Regions from separate parts of the Paenibacillus sp. GCM10027630 genome, predicted to be linked through region 1. Evidence: predicted binding sites of a transcription regulator. Region 1 holds the regulator's gene; the other holds the start of a gene.
What was found. Region 1 encodes Rex, which represses fermentation and respiration genes when NADH is low (regulators of the CRP and FNR family bind a similar motif). Its sites were predicted from a motif close to TTGTGAAATATTTCACAA; they were not measured.
Positions count from the first base shown of each region.

Region 2: a site for Rex is predicted at 4,223-4,240, ahead of ACFQ0C_RS10910 (DoxX family membrane protein). Genes of this name have one in related genera too.

Region 1 covers NZ_JBHTGY010000058.1:9,772-17,637, forward strand. The annotation lists gene ACFQ0C_RS29010 (hypothetical protein) at 1-429, opposite strand, end outside; gene ACFQ0C_RS29015 (cell wall elongation regulator TseB-like domain-containing protein) at 592-1,083, opposite strand; gene ACFQ0C_RS29020 (amidohydrolase) at 1,120-2,421, opposite strand; gene ACFQ0C_RS29025 (DUF47 domain-containing protein) at 2,693-3,313, shown strand; gene ACFQ0C_RS29030 (inorganic phosphate transporter) at 3,344-4,342, shown strand; gene ACFQ0C_RS29035 (redox-sensing transcriptional repressor Rex) at 4,416-5,039, opposite strand; gene dinG (ATP-dependent DNA helicase DinG) at 5,036-7,866, opposite strand, start outside.
Region 2 covers NZ_JBHTGY010000021.1:140,007-147,872, forward strand. The annotation lists gene ACFQ0C_RS10895 (VOC family protein) at 1-194, shown strand, start outside; gene ACFQ0C_RS10900 (CehA/McbA family metallohydrolase) at 532-3,153, shown strand; gene ACFQ0C_RS10905 (histidine phosphatase family protein) at 3,192-3,806, opposite strand; gene ACFQ0C_RS10910 (DoxX family membrane protein) at 4,325-4,900, shown strand; gene ACFQ0C_RS10915 (MetQ/NlpA family ABC transporter substrate-binding protein) at 5,371-6,243, opposite strand; gene ACFQ0C_RS10920 (methionine ABC transporter permease) at 6,279-6,944, opposite strand; gene ACFQ0C_RS10925 (methionine ABC transporter ATP-binding protein) at 6,937-7,866, opposite strand, start outside.

The DNA.
Region 1 (7,866 bases):
TTCTGTTGACACTTTTAAACTATCTGATGCTGCCGCGCGCTCCTGCAATGTTTTTGGAATTTGTGCATAACGTTTGGTTTCCATGGCTTGTGCCACATCAAATAACGCAGAAGACCACCACTGCTCTAATTTTGGAGATGAATCATTGACTACCTTTAGTTTCAATTCTCTTTTACCAAGAGCCGAGCCGCCATCGTTTTGGATTCGACTGTACACCTCACGCAGGCTTGTTCCAGCCTGAAGCTTGAGTTCCAATTCGGTAGCCGTATTGGTAATGTGAGTATGCATCAATTGTACACCCGGTGTACTTTCAACTACCTCTTTCAAAGGATTTTCCATAGCAACGCTTTGATATACGAACCATCCGCCAAATAAAACTACAGCAGAAATAGAAACACTTATTATCACAGGTAAGAGACGTAACTTCATAAGCTGACGTCCCCCTTTCTTATATATCGATTTGTTATATCGATAGTATATCACATGATATATACAAAATGATGATGCAATGTGTGGAAACAACACAAAAGAGCGTCTAATTCAATGCTTTCGGTTATCCGATCGCTCTTGAATAGACGCTCAAATTAAACATTATTCGATGCTCAATCGATAGGTATCAATATAAGCCCCATCGTGGAATGCATAGTAATCATAGTAATATCGTCCGCTGCGTTCATTCTCGGGTATAACTTTATAAAAAGCCTCCCAGACCGGATTTCCATTAACTATCCCTGGCATCAATCTTAATACTTTAGCTTCCGGCTGCCTTCCCAATACAAGCTGTTCGGCTTGTTCAGCAGTGATTCCATCAACAGCCATCTGCGTGTATATACTTTCTTTACCTACCCAAACAATAAGGCTTTGACCGATCTTATCCTCACCAAAAATGATAGTATACGGCTGATCACTCACAAAGCTTTCAACTTTATTGGCTTTAGTCAAAATTGTTTTCTGATAGGCAGTCTCCACGGCATTACGTTGAACCTTCCACTCATCTTCTTGAACCATGTTAAAAAAACGGATACTAAAAAAGACGAGAAGCGATAATACTATTACCGCGGCAGCTATAATTTTATATTTCACGGGATGCAGCCCTCCTCCCCGTTTCAGTTCACCATCTTATGCTTGTCCAACCAAACGCTCGAAGCACTGCTGTGCTTCAAACAGCACTTTTTCTTCATCTAATGTCAGACACTCACCATTTTTAACGAGCATTTTTCCATCGACCCATACATCAACTACATCTTTGGCAGATGCTGAATAAATAGCATGGGAAATGAAATTCGTTTTCGGGAAAAAGTGAGGCTGATCGATATTCAATGCAATGAAATCAGCTTTCATTCCCGCTTGCAGCGCGCCAACATCTTCTAGCCAAATCGATCTGGCACCATCCAACGTCCCCATACGCAGCGCCGAATCAGCCGGAACGGCAACCGGATCACCGGAAACCCCTTTATGAATCAAGGCAGCAAGCCTCATTTCCTCGAACATATCCAGGTTATTGTTGCTTGCAGGACCATCTGTTCCAAGAGAAACCATAATTCCCTTGCGCTGCAGCTCCGGTATCCGCGCCACACCACTAGCCAGCTTTAAGTTGCTGCCCGGGTTGTGAGAAACACGAACGTCATACTGCTTTAATATATCTATTTCTTCATCAGTCAAATGAACAGCATGGGCAACCAGTGCAGGTCTGGAAAAAACACCTAGCTTGGCCAAATGAGCAACAGGTCTTGCCCCGTACTGATCTACATTATCTTGAACCTCACGTGCTGTTTCGGACATATGCGTATGGATTGGAAGCTGCAGATCATGAGCAACCTGTACAATCTTTTCTATATAATCAGGCGGGCATGTATAGGGAGCATGCGGCGACATCATCGTAGTGATACGTCCGTCAGCTTTACCATGCCAGTCAAGAGCAAACTGCTTTGCTTCGCTTAGCTTGGCCGTTTGAACGTCTGGCGGGCACAATCCTATAACTCCGCGAGTTAGGACTGCACGCATCCCGCTTTCTTCCACCGCTTTGGCTACTTCATTCATGTGATCGTACATATCAACAAAAGTAGTCGTTCCACCTTTAAGCATTTCTATAATAGATAGCAGCGATCCCCACCGAACATCATGTGCCGTAAATTTGCCTTCCATCGGCCACATTTTCTCCTGAAGCCAAACCTGCAGCGCCAAATCATCCCCATAGCCGCGAAGCAAAGACATGGCTGCATGATTATGAGTGTTAACTAAACCCGGCATATACAGCTTCTTAGAACCATCAATTTGTTCGTCATAATAATCAAGAGGCTGCGGAGCATTTTTACCTATATATGTAATCTGATTATTTTCTACAACCATACATCCTTGAAGTACAGGATTTTGCTCGTCCATTGTAATAAAAGTACCATTAGTAATAATCCATTTTTTCATTATTTCACATATCCCTTCGCGCGCATTAATAACCAAATTTAACTGTACAACTTCAATCCACAGAAATCAAGTAACATTAGCTAATGCAACCTTGCTTACATTACATTTTTACACTTTGATGAACATATTCTAAATTGGATAAACTATGATTGCAATCCATCTGTCTATTGTGTTATTTTTAATTTTGTGTTAATTTTTCTCGGCAAAATTCTACATATTACAAGAATATTGTTAACTTATTGTTAAAATACACAATCGAGGAGGCTGCTTCATGCTTTTTGCAAAAAAAAATGACACTGACTTTTTGCTGCTGCTGATTAAAGCATCGGAAAATACGCTACATGCTGCACAAATGTTTCGTAATGCCATCATGGGAGATCAACCGCCCGCTACGTTTTACCCGCAGCTGAAAGATTTGGAGCATAAAGGAGATCAGATTACGCACCAAATTTTTAAAGGTCTTAACAAAGTATTCATCACCCCGCTAGACCGCGAGGATATTATGGAGCTTGCCTCAAAGGTCGATGATGTAATTGACGGCATTGAAGCCACGATTGCCCGTTTTGACTATTTGAATATCTCCGAGAGCGATAAGTATATGAAAGAATTCTCCGCGGTTATTGTAGCAAGCTGCCAGCACATCCTCGATGCTTTCAAGCTGCTTTCCAAGAAAAAGTACATGCAAATGACCGAGCACACGGTTCAAATCAACAGCCTCGAAAACGAAGCCGATCGTCTAATGAGGGAAGGCATCAGAGAAATATTTCTAAACCCTAAAGATCCATATCATGATTTTAAGCTGAAAGAGCTTTATGAACGTATGGAGCAAACAACAGATGCCTGTGAAGATGTTGCAAATATACTGGAAAGCGTAGTATTGCGTTATTCGTAAGCAGTCGTCCATATTTGGTAGGAGGAGACTATGTTAACCTTATTGTTGATCATTGTTGGACTGGCGCTGCTGTTTGACTTTATTAACGGCTTTCACGATACAGCCAATGCCATTGCCACCTCAATTTCTACCCGAGCGCTAACTCCAAGAGTTGCTGTCTTTTATGCGGCGATTTTGAATTTCGTTGGCGCATTCTTATCTTCAGAGGTAGCCAAAACCGTCGGTGGAAAAGTAGCCAATCCGGCCGAAATTGAGAATGGTGTACCCATACTTATTGCCGCACTTTTGTCCGCTATTATTTGGAATCTAGTGACTTGGTATTTCGGAATCCCTTCTTCTTCCTCTCATACTTTGATCGGATCTTTAGCTGGTAGTGTTATAGCTGGAGCCGGGACAGCGGCACTCAATTGGAGTGGTTTCAGAGAAATTATTCTAATTTTGGTTTTATCTCCAATAGTTGCTTTTGGAACAGGTTTTATCATCATGTGGATTATTCGTCAGCTTATCATTGTAGGCGGCAATCATTCACGATCCAAGCTCAATAGAACCTTCCGATTTTTTCAAATTATTTCTGCCGGGTTACTATCCATATCCCACGGAGGGAACGATGCTCAAAAAGCGATGGGAATCATGGTTTTTGCTCTCGTCACTTTAGGCTATCAAACCACCATGGATGTCCCCTTATGGGTTAAAATAAGCGCCGCTATAGCTATGGGGTTAGGCACATCGATAGGCGGTATGCGAATCATTAAAACAATGAGTAAAAAACTGATCAAGATCGAACCTATTAACGGCTTCGCTTCTGATTTAAACTCATCCATAGTTATTCAAGTTTCTACCCATATGGGAATGCCTTTATCCACTACTCATGTAATCTCATCATCCATTATTGGTACCGGATCTGTTATGAGATTCCATGATGTGAAATGGGCGACGGTTACGAAAATGGTTATGACCTGGATCATTACAATTCCAATTAGTATGGTTGTTGCTTTTCTGCTTTACAAAGTCGTATTCCTATTCTTTTAGAGTAATAGTGAACATAAAAAGAACGTCAGGAGCTCCTGACGTTCTTTTTATGTCTAATAATCCATACTGTTGACTATTCATCCAAATAATACGCCAAGCTTTGCAGCTCAGTAGTAAAATCAGCGTGATGCACGCGCACCTCACTCGGAACTTTTATAATAATCGGAGCAAAATTTAAAATAGCTTCTACTCCGCCTTCAACAAACTGGTTTGCAACATTCTGGGCTTCTGCTGCAGGCACTGTAATAATTCCAATCCGAATGTTCAAGCCTTGTATAGTTTCTTTAAGCTCCTTCATCGGCTTTACTTTCAAATGATTGATTGACTCCCCTACCTTGCTCTGAAGCTCATCAAAAATAGCGACAATTTTCATATTATCCTTAAGATAAGCATTATAATTGCAGAGCGCTCGGCCTAAATTCCCGGCACCAACCAATACAACTGGGATCACCTTGTCAATTTTAAGAATTTGGCGGATTTTCTCGATCAAATAATCTACATCATAACCAATGCCCTTTTTGCCAAATTCACCGAAATAGGCAAGGTCTTTGCGTATTTGCGCCGGATTTAAATCAAGCTTAATACCTAGATCCTGGGATGAAACAGTATGCACATTTTTCTTGCTCAGCTCGTTAAGGAAGCGCAAATAAATCGGCAGTCTGCGGACAACTGCTTCCGATATTTTTAATGTTTTCATATATCGCTTTCCCCCATCCACTGCTTGATTCTCGGAACTAATTGACTTGTAGGCATATGTTCTATTTTGGGACCTGGCAGAGAGTATAGAAAATACTTGCCATAGGTCGTATCAATTACCCTCGTATCGTATATGATAACTATGCCTCTGTCTTTCGCCGTTCTTACGAGACGGCCAAAACCTTGCTTAAAGCGAATAACCGCTTGAGGCACCGATAGCTTCATAAAGGGATTATGACCCAGCTTCTTCAAATTCTCAGTTTTCGCTTCAACAAGCGGATGGTTGGGAGGTTGAAAAGGCAAACGTACAATAGCCAGACAGCTCAATGCTTCCCCCGGAATATCCACTCCTTCCCAAAAGCTGCTAGTACCAAGTAAAATGCTCGCGGGACTGCTTTGAAAAAGCCTTGTCAGCTTGCTGCGATTACTGCTGTCTACTCCCTGCCCAAGCACTTGGATGCCAAATGGACTTAGCTTATCTTTCAATGCAGTATGTGCCAGCTTTAGCATCCTGTTTGAGGTGAACAGCACCAGCATACGTCCCTTCATTTCCAAAGCTACCTCAGCGAGAGACATACTCAGATGGTCCATAAATATTTTTTCGCCGTTATTGCCGCGTATGCTTGGAAAATCTCTTGGGATGGCGACAAGTGCCTGCTGCCGATAATTAAACGGGGATGGAAGCTGAACCGTCTTCAGCTTGCTCTCATCTTCTTTAGTTTCCAAGCCTAGCTGCTCACATGTATAATCAAATGATTTGCCAACCGACAAGGTTGCTGAAGTCAGAATGACACTATCTTTTATACCAAAGAAAGATTGCTGCAGCATGGAGCTTACATCAATAGGTACACTTACCAGCTGAAGCGACTTGCTTTTACCATTCCCCGCTTCAATCCAATACACATAATTATCGTCGGGCATGGTCATAAAAAAATGTAAATTATCACGGTGGCGGTACATTTCCTTGAGAGTTCCGTTTAAATCGGTTAATATCCCTTGAATGTCCAACTCATCTTGCATTTCTTTCATCTCATTAAACAGCTTTTCCAGCCTCTTTATAACTTCATTCATATGAATGAAAATATTATCCTCAAGCACCAGAAGTTTGTCCCAACCGTTGGGTGTTTCATCTTTTTTAACCCGGTACACTAGCTGGCCGGCTTCGGATTGCGAAGGGTCAGAGCGAGTTACTACCAGCTGATACAGCAGCTCAGCCAGCTCATCCCACTCTTCTTTAATTTGCAGCAGTTTAGGCGTTACTTCATCTATTGATTGACACCAGGTCTGTATTTGATCCTTCTCGTGCTTTTGCAGCTTTAAGCGAAGCAGCGGTAATTGACCGCTCCTGCTATCCTTAAACAACCACCAAAGGGTACTCAAGAAAGCTCCGTAATAAAGCTCTATACCCAGATGCTTGCTAGCAACTTCTTCAAAATGATGAGCTTCATCGATTACAAGATGCTTGTAGCTAGGCAGAAGCCTGTTCTCCGCTTTCATATCAGTAAATAACAAAGAGTGATTCGTAATAATGACGTCTGCTGTATTTGATTGATGCCTTGCACGATGGTAGAAGCATTTCTTAAACCAGGGACAAGCCCTGTTTAAACAAGAATCCGTATCACTTGCAACAGAATGCCAAAACTGCACACCTTTATTTCCAAAATGCAGCTCCTCATCGTCCCCATGCTTCGTTTCACTAAGCCATACCAGCATTTGTCCTGCTGACAGCCGATCATCTTTACCATTCTCAAAGTCCTGAACATTCATCTTCTGCTCAAATTTACGCAAGCATAAATAATGGCTTCTGCCTTTAAGCACTGCAGCCTGAAATCCTACAGGAAATAAATCCTCCAGAAGCGGAATATCTCTTTCACGAATCTGCTCCTGCAAGTTGATTGTATGGGTACTTACTATTATTTTCTTATCTTGTTTAAGGCCATAATATAAAGAAGGGATTAAATAACCAAGCGATTTACCGGTACCTGTTCCCGCTTCAATCATGAGATGCTGGCCCTGCTGGAAAGCAGCCTCTACTTCCTCGAGCATACGAACCTGAGCTTCACGATCCTCGTAAGACTCAAAGCGCTGCTTTAACGCTTGCTTCAGCTCATCGTAGAATAATGCAAAGGTGTCCGGCAATCCCTTAACATCCTGTTCACTACGAATTGGCTCATCCTCTCCCCAATCGTCAACATTGATAGCAAATTGCCGAAAATAGTGAGCAGTATCGGAATCAATGGTTGTGAACATTTCCTTATACGCTTTCATCTCTTGGATAAACCAGCCGAAGTCAGTCGTTACTTCATCAAAAATCAATGACAACCTCTGCAGCGTTAACAAAGGTAATGCTTGAAATTTCTGAAGACACTTAATCCAAATTAAGGCTGTTACTTCTGCGTCGCTGTCTGCTTGATGTGGACGTTCGTGCTCAATACCGAAGGCAAGGCACACCATACTAAGCTGTAAGCTCGATAATGACGGGTAGAGTACCTTCAGCGTGTCCATGGTGTCTAACACTTTGCCATCAAACGGAAAATAGCCTTCCTCGTCTAAAGCCCTCTGCAAAAAACCTAAATCAAAAGCAATGTTATGGCCGACGAGCACACAATCTTGAAGCAAAGGCACCATGTTTCCCATAACGCTATCAAGCTCTGGCGCATCTGCAACCATACTATCGTCAATTCCAGTCAATGCAGTTATAGAAGAAGGTATACCGATCCCGGGATTTACCAAGGAGGTATACCTGTCAATGATGTAATCATCCTGTATAATGACGAGGCCAACCTGAATAATGCGATCCGTAGACTGGCTCCCGGTCGTTTCAAAAT
Region 2 (7,866 bases), on a different contig from region 1:
CTCCAGGCTCGATCGATTTGTGCTTCATCACACAACTGCCTTTGGATGATGTCGTGGCTCATTTACATAAGCACCATGTGGCTATCGAGGAGGGTCCTGTTGCCAGAACCGGAGCGATGGGGCCTATTCGATCGGTTTATTTCCGCGATCCGGACTTAAACTTGATTGAGATTTCCAACTATATGAGCATTTAATGTGAGAAAACCGTACAGAAAGATTTACCGTACGGTCTACTCAGAGGCTTGGCTGTTCCCCACAAGTAGGCAGTAGTGGTTATTTCTAGGGGTTGTCCGACATTCATGCAACTCCGCAACGCGCGCGCCCTGGATTCGCGCGCGTTGCGGAGCTGCGCTTTAAGTGACCCGAATACTTAGCAATACTTAGCGATAGCGACCATCTGAGGCGCACATCCAACAAGCCCATTGGGCAGTGACTAATGAAGCTGTTCCGAGGCTTTTTAAAAGAAATGAATTTACTTAATCATTAAATTAAAATATGATGTATTTATACTTTTAATTTTGGAGGGATTCTATGTACACTGGACCTTCTAGTGGGGACAACCGATTTACTCCCATCGACCTATCAGCGGCCTATAACCGAATCATTGCAAAACTGGATACGCAGGATGGCTCCGATCGGCTGTTAGCTAACAAACATTTGCTGCTAACCGGCAATCATGAGCTGTGGGGGCTCCCTTTTGTTTTTGGCCCCAATGATGGAACCGCTAACATTATAGTATTAAAAGAGGGGCCTGTTACTATTCACTTCCCTCAGCCTCTGCACGACCGCCAGCTTGTTTTCGTTCATGCAGCCGACTTCAAAGTGAACAGTGCAGCAGAAGACGGGATTATTCGACCTATGCCGGGAACCCCGCGCTTGGGCGAAACCGTATGCGAATATAAGCTGCATTATGACGATAATACCACCGTTACATTCCCCATCCGCAGACGCTATCAAATCAGCGAGTTTCAGGTAAAATGGGGAGAAAACAGCTTCGAGGCCGTTAAGCATATCAAACCGCGGACTATGCAAGCCAATAGCGATATGCCTCGTGGCGTATCCCCTTCGATTCCATGGGGACAAAGCCAGCTTCGCACCACATTCCAGGGATTCGGAGCTGTGATGCACCATTGGCTGTACGCGCTCAACAATCCGCATCCAGAGAAAAACCTGATCGGATTGACCATGCAGCCTATCGATGGAACTGCGCTCATATTCGGTATTACACGATCGGATCTGTCCAGCAACCCATTTAATTGGGAGCCCCGTAAAAAAGTGAGATATCAATCCGAGAGTGAAAACCCGGCATTAAATCCTTATGGCGACAATCCGAATATCCGCATCGATTTGGGTGAAGTGATCTCCGTATCACCTGCACTTCGCTACAATCATGCGACATGGCTTGATAATGCCAATCCTTCGCTGCCACATCCAGCGCTGAATGAATGGATTATCGAATATACCGCCCATCCAGAAGCTCGCTTGATCCTTGAGGACGGTCCTGTACGCGCTATTGAGCTGCACAAGCTGGAGGCACTGCCGGAATTCGAGCCGCTGGAGCCTGCCGTCCGCAGGGTCACCCTGCGTATCGTAGACTTGAAAAGCGGCAGTACTGTAGCCGCCAAACTTCACGTACATGGGGAGTCCGGCGAATATATAGCTCCCATCAACGGCCACCGTTTGCCCAATCCGCATTGGTTTGAAGATTACGGCGCCGAACATGTGCAAGGTCACCACTTCAGTGCATACGTCCCGGGAGCTGCCGAATTCAAGCTGCCGCTCGGCGATATTTATGTGGAGGTTACGAAAGGATTCGAAACCCGTCCGGTCCGTCAACGCTTCACCGTGACGGATACCACCGATACAATCGAAATCGGACTGGAGCGCGTATTGCCCTGGAGGCAGCGCGGTTGGGTTACTGCCGATACGCATGTTCATTTCCTGTCTCCCCTGACAGCGCTTCTGGAAGGCGAAGCGGAAGATGTCAACGTCATCAACTTGCTGACCAGTCAATGGGGAGAGATGTTCAGTAATCTTGGCGATTTTGACGGCAAAACGACAATAGGAAGCACCGAAAACGGAGGCAACGGAGAGTATTTGGTTCGAGTGGGGACCGAGAATCGCCAGCATATTCTAGGTCATATTTCTTTGCTAGGCTATGAGGGCAGCATGATACTGCCGCTCTGTACAGGCGGCCCGGATGAATCGCCGCTCGGTGATGCTCTGGAGGCCACTGTAACACAGTGGGCCCGGCAATGCCGTGAGCAAAACGGCTTAGCCGTGCTGCCTCATCTGCCGAATCCACGTGCAGAAGGAGCCGCCGCCATTGTTCTTGGAGAGATCGATGCCGTAGAGATGTGCTCCTTCGAGAACAAAGGAATCGATCCCTATTCGCTCTCGGACTGGTACCGTTACTTGAATTGCGGCTATCATGCGCCTGCGGTTGGTGGAACAGACAAGATGTCCCAGTCGACTGCAGTCGGGACGATCCGCACCTATGCTTTAATTAAGGATGCCCCTTTCACTTATGAAGCGTGGATGAAAGCAGTACGTCAAGGCGTTACCTTCGCTACCTACGGTCCGCTGCTCGAGTTCCGGATCAACGGTTATGAGATGGGCTCCATGATCCAACTGACCGATTCAGGTGGAACGGTTGACGTGGTTTGGGAAGTTTCTTCAGTTACTGTTCCTGTAACCAAGATTGAATTGGTTTGTAACGGCGAGTTGAAGGAAGTATATGCTGTCGATCCCAATAAAGGATCCTATGCGGGACATTGGTCGGTTCCTGTCAAGCAAAGCTGCTGGATCGCACTGCGTATAAGGGGGATGGATGCTGAGCACGGGGAAATCATCGCAGCCCATTCCAGTGCTGCGACTATTATCGTGGGTGGAAAAAAATGCTTTGATGCAAACGATGCCGTTACCATTCTGGAGCAGATCGAAGGCTCTACCGCTTATGTCAAGTCTCTGGCTACGAAAGCGGATGATCGAACCTTCAAGCATTTGCTCATGACGCTCACTTCCGCTCACCGTGCACTGCACAACCGAATGCATCAGCATGGTGTCATGCATCTTCACACACCGGCAGATGACCATCACCGGGAGCATCCCGTCCATGGTCAAGATCACGGCGGCCATAGCCATAGCCACTAACTCATAGGCTTATGGCAATGGCCAGGCAGAGTGCCGGGTTATTCCTCCCGGGCACTCAATATGCCCTCAGTTGGCCCGATGAAACGAACCTTGGTCCGTTCTTCGGTCACACTGACCCAATAAATGCTGCCGTTGCTTTGCTCAAAATACACCGGGCTGTCATGGGGCAGCCCGAGTATGGCAAGCAGCAGATGGTGGTTAAATCCACCATGGGCAAACAATGCCACGCGCTGGCCCATGAAACGCTCCAATAGCTCCTGCCATATGTCTGAGGCTCTCGCATGGCCTTTTTGAGAATTCTCATCGCCACTGCAATACCAGCCTTCCGCCTCTACATCATCGCGAAACTGTGTTTCCGGGTACAGCCGGTTCAACTCCGCCGCCGTAGGTCCCCGGTATACTCCTTTGTTTCTTACTTCGAACGTGTTTTTCCATATCTGGATCGGCAGCTTCAATGCTCTCGCCAGCGGTTGTGCCGTTTCGATCGCCCTGATCAAAGGACTGCTAATAAGCTGGTCAAATTTCCGGTCGGCCAAACATACGGCCACTCTGGCAGCCTGGCTGATGCCAAGCTCCGTCAATTCCCCATCCGGCACATCATGCGGTACGGTGTTTCCTATTGATTGGCCGTGTCGTATAATAAACAATTCCATTTCAGATCACTCCCGTTTATGAATTTACCTAACAGAACTAGACCGTTACTTGATCCCTGAAAAGGTGAAGGTGATACCCTGAATAAACACTTTTTGTTGCCATTCGGCTCCATATTGGGTTTTGAAGGATTGCTAACCAATCATGATCGTATACTGCGACTCCTCCGACAAGTAAAATAATGACCCTTGAAAGTCAGCCCAGCTGTGCATAAATTGAAATAAAGCTATCGTAAGCAGTGCCAGCTTCGTTAACGGAGCATGAACGAATATTAAGCTTAAGTTATTTTATTCATTAAGTTAATTATACTTGAACTCTATTCTGTTGTATACGTTTTCATTTTTACATTTTACAATAGTGCAGCTGCGCTCTGGACTCCGGTGTTTCTTATATCATAATGGCATCCTATTTAGTTCCGGTGTGATTTGTATCACATCCAATTAAATCGACTCCAGCTACAATAGCTTTATCCGATATATTCCATTGTTGCTATGTTTTATATTAAAAGGAGGCTCACGCGATGCAAATTGAAAAATTAAATCACCAGATCATTCCTGAAAACCCCGTTTCCAAGTTTTTGTTCAACAGCACCCAAGCGGGCTGGATATGGCTAATCGTTCGTCTATATGTCGGTTATGCCTGGGTTACTTCCGGTTGGAAGAAGGTAACGAGCGATGCATGGACAGGCGACAAAGCGGGCACCGCTCTCCAAAGCTTCATAAAGGGTGCACTCGCTAAAGCAGAGGCTGGCAAAGATGTTACAGACTGGTATGCGGGCTTCCTTGAAAGTGTGGTGCTTCCTAATGCCAAGGTATTCGGATTTATGGTTGCTTTTGGCGAATTACTGGTTGGGCTTGGGCTCATCTTAGGACTACTAACTGGAATTGCCGCTTTCTTCGGCGGATTTATGAATGCCAGCTTTTTGTTTGCAGGAACCTTAAGTACAAATCCGATTCTATTCATCCTTGCTACTTGGCTAGTGCTTGCATGGAAAAATGCCGGCTGGTATGGTTTGGACAGATGGGCGCTGCCTATTCTCGGGACCCCTTGGGGGCGAAAATCTCCGACGGATGATATAAAAACCAAACAGTTTTAATGGAGAGGACTTCTGATCCAAGTTTATCAGGAAAATGTCCCGTTAGTTACACCGTTGAATAGCATATTGGACCCTTTAACTGGAAATTCTCAAGCTAATTTCACCTATTTGTTCAAATATGCCAAGTATCAGATGGATTAGAGGGATGTTTTCCAGTTAGATGGATTCCTAGCGATATCCAAGACAGATTAGCGGGAGAATTTCCATCTACCGTATTTATTTCAGCAGTAGTGTCAAATCCTAGCCTCCCAGGAAAAGGCAGACTCCCCCGATAAGGGGCTGTCTCCCTCTTCTGCTGTCCTCCTCGTTTCGGTGGCACTCAGCCCTGGAGATAGCGGACATAAACGGCTATCCTTTACTACAAGTAGCCCTCATGAGTAGAGTCATATATGTGCAAAAGAACCTTCAGTACACCAACTATAACAGTTGGAACTGAAGGTTCTTTTCTTTTGCAGCCTAATAATAAGGGACTACTTAGCTGCTTTCATCCATTCCGGTTTAGAGAAGCCTTTGAACTGCTCGTCAATAATTTTTTCGAACTCTTTGGACTGAACCGTTTCTTTCAAATCCTTACCAAGCTGAGCATCCACATCTTTCGTGTTCACAACCAGCACGTTACGGTAATTTTCTGCCATGTTTTCCAGCTTCAAAGCGGAGGTTAAATCCATCTTAGCAGCAAGAGCGAAGTTCCCCGGTACTAAAGCCAGATCAGAGCTGTCCACTGTTCTTGGAAGCTGAGCGGCCTCAAGTGGTTTAATATTAAGCTTCTTTGGATTTTCGTCAATATCTTTCTCAGATGCTTTAGCCGGATCGATATCCTTTTTAATTTTTACAAGACCGATATCCTGAAGCAGAACTAATGAGCGAGCCAGGTTAGACGGATCATTCGAAATCGTTAAAGTGCTGCCTTCTTTGATTTCATCCAAGGATTTGAATTTTTTGGAATACAAGCCCATTGGCGCTGTCGGTACGCTGATAACTTCCTTTAGATCCAGGCTGTTGTCTGCAGCGAATTTCTTCAAATAAAGTACATGCTGGAACAGGTTAGCATTCAAGGAGCCGTTCGCAAGCGCTTTGTTAGGCTGAACGTAATCGTTGAACTCAACAACTTCGATAGTATAGCCTTTCTTCTCCATGATCGGCTTAACAGCTTTAGTTATCATATCGCTATAAGGACCTGCGGTTGCACCGATTTTCAACGCTTTTTTAGGCTCTTCTTTCGTCGGCGCCGTATTTCCTGCAGCGTTATTCGTTGTACCTGCTCCTGATTTGGTGCCGCATCCGGCTACAAATAATGAAAAGGCCAGTGTCAAAGCCATAATAATAAAAATGTTCTTTCTCATGATTTCAGACTCCCTCTTGATGTGTTTTTATTTGATCAACGTTTATCCACTTTGCGCGCAGCCCAATCACCAAGAAGCTGGATGATTTGGACTAGAACGATTAGTAAAATAACCGTTGTAAATAATACTTGATTGTCATAACGGTAATACCCAAAACGGATAGCTAAATCGCCAATGCCCCCACCGCCAACCGTACCGGCCATAGCCGAGAAGCCCAGCAGGCTGACAGCTGTAATCGTCAACCCGGAGATGATACCCGACTTGGCTTCAGGCAGCAGCACCTCGCGGATAATCAGCCACGGCTTAGCTCCCGCAGCGACTGCCGCTTCTATGACACCCTTGCTGACTTCCCTCAAGGAAGCTTCTACAAGCCGCGCGTAGAAAGGAATTGCAGCCACGGATAACGGCACCGCCGCGGCAGATGGACCAATGGTCGTTCCGAGAATCCATTGAGTGAACGGCAGCAGCAGTACTAATAAGATAAGGAACGGAATCGACCGGATTATGTTGGACAACACGCCTAACACCATGTTAACGAATCTATTTTCCGCAAATAAGCCCCTGTCGCTGATGAACAGCAATATTCCCAGAGGAATACCTATCACAATCGCTAGAATGAGCGACACACCGCACATATATAAGGTTTCATAGAACGCCTTAAGCATGTCCGGAAGCAATTTAATCAAAGCATTGTCACTCATTGGTTACGATCTCCTCCACACCGCAGGACTGGTCCACTAGAAACTTCAGCGCGTGCTCAATCTCTTGGATACCGCCCGTGACTTCCATAATAAACATCCCAAGGGGCTTGTCCCCGATATAATCGATTTTGCCATGGATGATGTTGGCCTTCACAGGAATAGCTTTAAGCATTTCATAAATAATAGCCTGTTCTGCTGCCTCATTCTTGAACAATATCTTCACAATTTTGCCGTTCGGATCCCGTTTATCCCACAGCTTCTGGGGCAGCTTGAACTCCAATGAGTTCTGAACGAATTCTTTGGTAAGCGGCTGTACCGGATTAGCAAAAATATCGTAAACCGATCCCTCTTCGACGATTCTTCCGTTATTCATAATAGCAACGTGATGGCATAAGTCCTTCACAACATCCATCTCATGAGTAATGAGGACAATGGTTAACCCTAGCGTTTGGTTGATCTCCCGGAGCAGCGTCAGTATCGATTGCGTTGTCATTGGATCGAGTGCAGAGGTCGGTTCATCACAGAGGAGTACCCGCGGATCATTCGCCAACGCCCGTGCAATCCCGACCCGCTGCTTCTGGCCTCCACTCAGCTGAGCGGGATAATTGTCAGCTTTGTCCGATAGCCCAACGAGCTGCAGCAGCTCTTGAACCCTCTTACCAATGACAGAGGCCGGCTTACCGGCCGCTTTCAATGCAAAGGCTACATTATCGAACACGGTCTTGCTGCTGATAAGATGAAAATGCTGAAAAATCATCCCGATCTTCTGCCTCGCGAGCCTCAGATCACCCGTGGAAAGAGACATCAAATTCACACCATCTACCAGCACCTCGCCGGAAGTAGGCCTCTCAAGCAAATTGATGCAACGGAGCACCGAGCTCTTACCCGCTCCACTGTACCCAACGATACCGTAAATTTCTCC